Regions from separate parts of the Abyssisolibacter fermentans genome, predicted to be linked through region 2. Evidence: a T-box and tRNA genes for the amino acid it is inferred to sense, from the RefSeq annotation. Region 2 holds a T-box; the other holds one or more tRNA genes.
What was found. A T-box is a leader RNA that pairs with one kind of tRNA and senses whether it is charged. The one in region 2 lies ahead of metG (methionine--tRNA ligase), so its partner is inferred to be a tRNA-Met.
Positions count from the first base shown of each region.

Region 1: it encodes a tRNA-Met, which carries the amino acid that the T-box ahead of metG (methionine--tRNA ligase) is inferred to sense. The anticodon was not compared.

Region 1 is NZ_LOHE01000042.1:3,721-6,978, reverse strand. Features, by position in the region: tRNA gene AYC61_RS06545 (tRNA-Trp) at 34-109, opposite strand; tRNA gene AYC61_RS06540 (tRNA-Ile) at 115-191, opposite strand; tRNA gene AYC61_RS06535 (tRNA-Ser) at 211-301, opposite strand; tRNA gene AYC61_RS06530 (tRNA-Ser) at 308-396, opposite strand; tRNA gene AYC61_RS06525 (tRNA-Lys) at 413-488, opposite strand; tRNA gene AYC61_RS06520 (tRNA-Lys) at 564-639, opposite strand; tRNA gene AYC61_RS06515 (tRNA-Gln) at 644-719, opposite strand; tRNA gene AYC61_RS06510 (tRNA-Arg) at 725-801, opposite strand; tRNA gene AYC61_RS06505 (tRNA-Gly) at 813-886, opposite strand; tRNA gene AYC61_RS06500 (tRNA-Tyr) at 898-983, opposite strand; tRNA gene AYC61_RS06495 (tRNA-Thr) at 992-1,067, opposite strand; tRNA gene AYC61_RS06490 (tRNA-Asp) at 1,076-1,152, opposite strand; tRNA gene AYC61_RS06485 (tRNA-Val) at 1,244-1,319, opposite strand; tRNA gene AYC61_RS06480 (tRNA-Met) at 1,325-1,401, opposite strand; tRNA gene AYC61_RS06475 (tRNA-Leu) at 1,491-1,580, opposite strand; tRNA gene AYC61_RS06470 (tRNA-Asn) at 1,589-1,663, opposite strand; gene AYC61_RS21115 (hypothetical protein) at 3,204-3,258, shown strand, end outside.
Region 2 is NZ_LOHE01000075.1:41,951-45,208, forward strand. Features, by position in the region: gene AYC61_RS14660 (nucleoside recognition domain-containing protein) at 20-595, shown strand; gene AYC61_RS14665 (spore maturation protein) at 625-1,134, shown strand; T-box leader at 1,283-1,519, shown strand; gene metG (methionine--tRNA ligase) at 1,609-3,258, shown strand, end outside.

The DNA.
Region 1 (3,258 bases), on a different contig from region 2:
ACAGTCTTCATTGTTTTCTACATTTTATTAAATTGGCAGGGGTAGCAGGACTCGAACCCACGGCGCTTGGTTTTGGAGACCAACGCTCTACCAACTGAGCTATACCCCTACAAATGGTGGGCCTTCAGGGACTCGAACCCCAGACCTACCGGTTATGAGCCGGGCGCTCTAACCAACTGAGCTAAAGGCCCAAAATAAATTTTGGGTGAATGGCGGAGAAGGAGGGATTTGAACCCTCGCGCCCCGTAAAGGACCTACTCCCTTAGCAGGGGAGCCTCTTCAGCCACTTGAGTACTTCTCCATTTACTGGCGGAGAGGGTGGGATTCGAACCCACGTGGGCGTAAACCCTAACGGTTTTCAAGACCGCCCCGTTATGACCACTTCGGTACCTCTCCATTATTAATCTGTTATTGGTGACCCATCGGCGACTCGAACGCCGGACACCCTGATTAAAAGTCAGGTGCTCTGCCAACTGAGCTAATGGGTCATATTAAATTTATAATATATCAATTTTTATAATCCTTTGTAACGACCTCTTTGATGTCTCCACCATTTATAAAAATGGTGACCCATCGGAGGCTCGAACTCCGGACACCCTGATTAAGAGTCAGGTGCTCTACCAACTGAGCTAATGAGTCAAATTGGCTGGGGTAGCAGGACTCGAACCTACGCATACTAGAGTCAAAGTCTAGTGCCTTACCGACTTGGCGATACCCCATCATGTGGTGCACCTGGGAGGATTCGAACCCCCGGCACACGGATTAGAAGTCCGTTGCTCTATCCTACTGAGCTACAGGTGCATGTTGAAAAATGGAGCGGGTGAAGAGAATCGAACTCTCGCGACTGGCTTGGAAGGCCAGGGCTCTACCACTGAGCTACACCCGCATAATTAAATTTGGTGGAGGGGATTGGATTCGAACCAATGAAAGCACAGCTAACGGATTTACAGTCCGTCCCCTTTGGCCAACTCGGGAACCCCTCCTCAATTTATGGAGCTGGTGAAAGGACTTGAACCCTCAACCTACTGATTACAAGTCAGTTGCTCTACCAATTGAGCTACACCAGCAATTTTTATGGCGACCTGGAAGAGACTCGAACTCTCGACCTCCAGCGTGACAGGCTGGCATTCTAACCAACTGAACTACCAGGCCATTTTTTCGGCTCAGTTATAAATTATAAGCCATCTTTTTTGTTTTGTCAACACTTTTTTAAATAATTTCTAAGCATTAATCTACTAAACAATGGTGGGCACAATAGGGCTCGAACCTATGACCCCCTGCTTGTAAGGCAGGTGCTCTCCCAACTGAGCTATGCGCCCTTAAATGGTTGCGGGGATCGGATTTGAACCAATGACCTCCGGGTTATGAGCCCGACGAGCTACCAGACTGCTCTACCCCGCGACAAAACAATATTAAATATGACTCTCTACTCACTCTGTTACAGAATAAGTGATTCACACCAAATCATAAATCTTGATTCTCTACTTAAATGGTGCCGGAGATCGGAATCGAACCGATACGATCGTATAAGGATCGCAGGATTTTAAGTCCTGTGCGTCTGCCAGTTCCGCCACTCCGGCAATTACTCTGGCTCTCAGGGTGGGACTCGAACCCACAGCCTACCGGTTAACAGCCGGTTGCTCCACCATTGAGCTACCTAAGAATACTTAATATTATTACTGTTGTCCTCAAGTAACTATTTGCTTGTTTTTCAAGGACAAGATATATCTTACCATACTAACAACCCACTGTCAAGGTTTTTAAAAAATTATTTGTTCATAAATTGTAATACTAAATGTCGAACCAGTTATGTTAAGTTGTTCCAGTTATAACTATGTATCATCTGTTGATATTCTATCATACTTTTGTACTATACACACCTATAAAAATAAAAAAATATAAATTTATTAATCTTAAACTAGAATCTATCATAGTTTAGCTAAATCTTTCATAGCTTAAAATAAGAAATTTTTTTTAGGAGGATAAAATATGATAGATTTTATAAAGTATTTATTATTTCTTATAATATATTATTTACTTATTATTAAACTCGATAAACGTTTTTGCTTTAAGCATTATATATTCAATAAGATTGGTACTCGCAAAAAATATAATATTTTAATCATTGCATTATTTTCTACATTATTGATATTATTAAGCTTTTTTGATACTTCACTAATTTACCCAAATATATTAGGTGGTATACTGATTGGATCTATGCTTTCTTTTTTATGTTATTAATTTTTATTATTGAAGTAACAAAAACTCCTTTACTACCATATATTATAGTACATAGATAATCAAATGTAATATATTTATATTCGAATATCAAATCTAATTACAGGAGGTATTCTTATGGCTGATGCTCAATGTGGATGCGGATGTAGTGATAGTTTATTATTCTTTTTCTTGCTATTAGTAATATTGTTCTGTTACTGCTTTTAATTAAAATTAGTATTAGGAGCTAGTAATGCTCCTAATAACTACATAGATTTATCTTTTTTACTAACTACATAAGCTATTATTAATAAACTATACAATATTTGTAACAAGTCGCATCTGATTTCCATAATATATAATAGCTATTGACTAATTCACTAAACAAAGGAGGTTGCGTTATGGCTAACGGTCTTTTTGGAAGTTTATTCAACTGTGAAAACGGTAGCAGTTTATTGTTTTTCTTCTTACTATTAGTTATAATTTTCTGTAACTGCTATTCAGGCGGCTGCTAGTTGTAAGACTCTAGACATCTGAGTTTACAAACAATAAAAAGCTAATATTATCCTTATGATAAATAAATAGCTAATTATGCATTTAATAATAATTTGATTTAGTTGCATAAACTTAGGTAGGAGTCTTTCAAGACTCCTTAACCTTTATAACAACACAATCAATTACGTAGTAATTGCAATACACCGTTTCAACGAGGCGCAAGATTTCACACCGTCTGTTAATCTAATCGGCACCCACCACCTAAAGAGATGGAGGACATCTTGCTCCTTGTTATAACCCCAGATTATTCATAGAAAATTATGAGCAGTGACCTAAAATCTGATTTTATTTGAATCGCTTACTCCTATAAAAAAGCGAAATAGGAGATTCATTAATAAGTATTCCTTTGATTATAAGATGTCCATTAAATAGCACTATAGGGAGTTATATGAATAATCTGGGATAATAATTTTATTAGAAAGAGTGATTGTATGATGAAGTTTCCTCTTTGGATTGCAAAAAATAAAAATAAGATATTAGTTTACG
Region 2 (3,258 bases):
ACAAAGGAAGTGTAAAAGCATGATAAATCAAATTTGGTTTTTTTTAATTTTTATCGGAATACTTACGGCACTTGCTACTGGCAACATAAATTGCATTAACGAAGTAATTCTAAATGATACTCAAGAAGCTGTTAAATTTGCAATAAGCTTAACAGGAATAATGGCTATGTGGTTAGGAGTAATGAATATCGCCAAAAAATCTGGTCTAATTGATTCGTTATGTAAATTATTAAAACCTATTACAAAGTTTCTATTTCCTGATATACCTAACAATCATCCAGCTATAAGTTTAATAATAATGAATATGATAACAAACATGTTTGGAGCAGGTAATTCAGCTACAGCATTAGGTATTAAAGCTATGGAAGAGATGAACAAATTAAACCCCTATAAGAAAAGAGCAACAAATGCAATGTGTATGTTTTTAGTAATAAATATGTCGTCTATACAGCTAGTGCCATTAACTGTTTTAAAAATCAGAGCAGATGCAGGAGCCACTAACCCCACTGAAATAATCTCAACAGCATTAATAGCAACTACAGCTTCTACGTTAATAGGAATAATAAGTGTCAAGATTATGGAGAAAAGGAGGTAAATAATATAAAATTTTTTAATATTTTTTCTATGTCCATTATACCATTTATTATATTTACAATATTAATACATGGTTATATAAAAAATATAAATTTATATGAATGTTTTGTAGAAGGAGCAAAAGAAGGGTTTAAAACTACTGTTAGAATTATGCCATACTTAATAGCTGTATTTGTGGCAATAGGAATATTCAAAAGATCATCAGCGATGAATATATTTGTAAGCATATTTACACCAATAACTAAAATTATAGGATTACCAAAAGAATTGATTCCGCTTATAATAATGAGACCTATATCCGGCAGTGGGTCTTTAGCACTTGTCAAAAATATTACATGCACATATGGAGCTGATTCATTTATTGCAAGAGTAGCTGCCACAATGATGGGTTCAGCAGAAACTATATTTTACACAATGGCTATATATTTTGGAGCAATAGGTATAAAAAAATCAAGACATACACTAACAGCTGCTTTACTATCTCATATAGGAGCTATAGCAGCATCATTAATAATATGCAATATATTCTTTGATAAATAAGAATATTATCTAGCTAAATGATTAAAATACAATGTATAGTGTTTTATATAATTATATATTTTATTTTATATTCAATAAAAGTTTAATATAATACTTGACAACGAATGAGTAGTACTGTATATTTATTTTAACTGGTAGTTAAATACAATTATTAACTGTGAAGGGAAGAGTAGATTTAATAGATGTCTTTAGAGAGCCGAGGTAGGTGAAAGTCGGTGACTAAAATTAGATTGAAGATGGCCCCTGAGTTATAAAGCTGAAACTAAGTAGGTTTTGTCGGGTTGCATCCGTTATAAATGCAAGGTTATTATAGTAACTTAGTGAGTATTTTGCTGTGAGGCAGAATAAATTAGAGTGGTACCGCGAGTATAGCTTCGTCTCTATTATTAGAGAGACGGAGCTTTTTTGTTGAAAATTCTATAAATATATTTTATTAAAATTTTAAAGAATAAAATTATCAAGGAGGAGAAAGGAATGGATAAAAAAAATTATTATGTAACAACACCTATATATTATCCAAGTGATAATCTTCATATAGGACATACATACTGTACGGTAGCAGCGGATACAGTAGCTAGATTTAAAAGAGTCATGGGATATGATGTAAAGTTTTTAACAGGAACAGATGAACATGGACAAAAAATTCAAGATGTAGCAGAGAAAAAAGGTCTTACCCCTAAGCAATATCTAGATGGTATTGTAAAAAATATAAAAGATTTATGGGAAACATTAGAGATAAGCTATGATTATTTTATAAGAACAACTGATGAAAAACATGAACAAATTGTACAGAAGATTTTCCAAAAACTATATGACAAAGGGGAGATATACAAAGGAACATATGAAGGACACTATTGTACTCCTTGTGAATCATTTTGGACAGAAAGTCAATTAGTTGATGGTAAATGCCCTGATTGTGGAAGAGAAGTTAAATTAGCAAAAGAAGAAGCATATTTTTTCAAGCTTTCAAAATATCAAGATAGATTAATTAAACTTTACGAAGAAAATCCAGAGTTTCTAGAGCCAGAATCAAGAAGAAATGAAATGTTGAATAATTTCTTAAAACCAGGCTTAGAAGATTTATGTGTTACAAGATCATCTTTTGATTGGGGTGTAAAAGTACCTTTTGATGATAAGCATGTAATCTACGTATGGATAGATGCATTAAGCAATTATATCACCTCATTGGGTTATCTATCAGAAAATGATGAAGATTACAAGAAATTTTGGCCAGCAAATGTACATTTAGTTGGAAAAGAAATAGTAAGATTCCATGCTATTATATGGCCTGCATTATTAATGGCATTAGATATAGAGCTTCCTAAAAAAATATTTGGTCATGGATGGATTTTATTTGAAAATGATAAAATGTCAAAATCAAAAGGAAATGTAATGTATCCAGAACCATTGATTAACCTATATGGTATAGATTCATTGAAGTACTTTTTATTAAGAGAATTTTCATTTGGTAGTGATGGCTCATTTTCAAGAGAAAAATTCCTCAAAAGAATTAATTCTGATTTAGCAAATGATTTAGGTAATCTTGTAAGTCGAACTGTTGCTATGGTAGATAAATACAATGGTGGTATAATTCCAGAACCTAAATTGACAGGAGAATATGATGAAAGTCTTAAAGAATTGGCTTTATCAACACCAAGTATAGTAGAGAAAAATATGGATGCATTTAATTTCAGTATTGCATTAGAGAATATATGGAGATTAATATCAAGAACAAATAAATATATAGATGAAACTATGCCATGGGTACTAGCAAAAGACGAAAATCAAAAAGATAGATTAGATACAGTATTATATAATTTATGCGAATCACTAAGAATCATATCAGTACTTATAAGACCAATTATGGAGAAAACTTCTAACAGTATATGGAGGCAATTAGGTATAGATAATGGTGCAGGTACAGATTGGTTATCATTATTTAAATGGGAAGGATTACAAACAGGAACTAAAGTAAGAAAAGAAGCGCCATTATTCCCTAGACTAGATGTAGAAAAAGAACTTGTAAGATTGGATAAAGAAAACAAGAAATTTATAGAATTAAGATATGGCAAAAAGGCAGAAGAAAAACCAGAAAAAGAAGAAGAACTAAAAGAAGAAGAATAT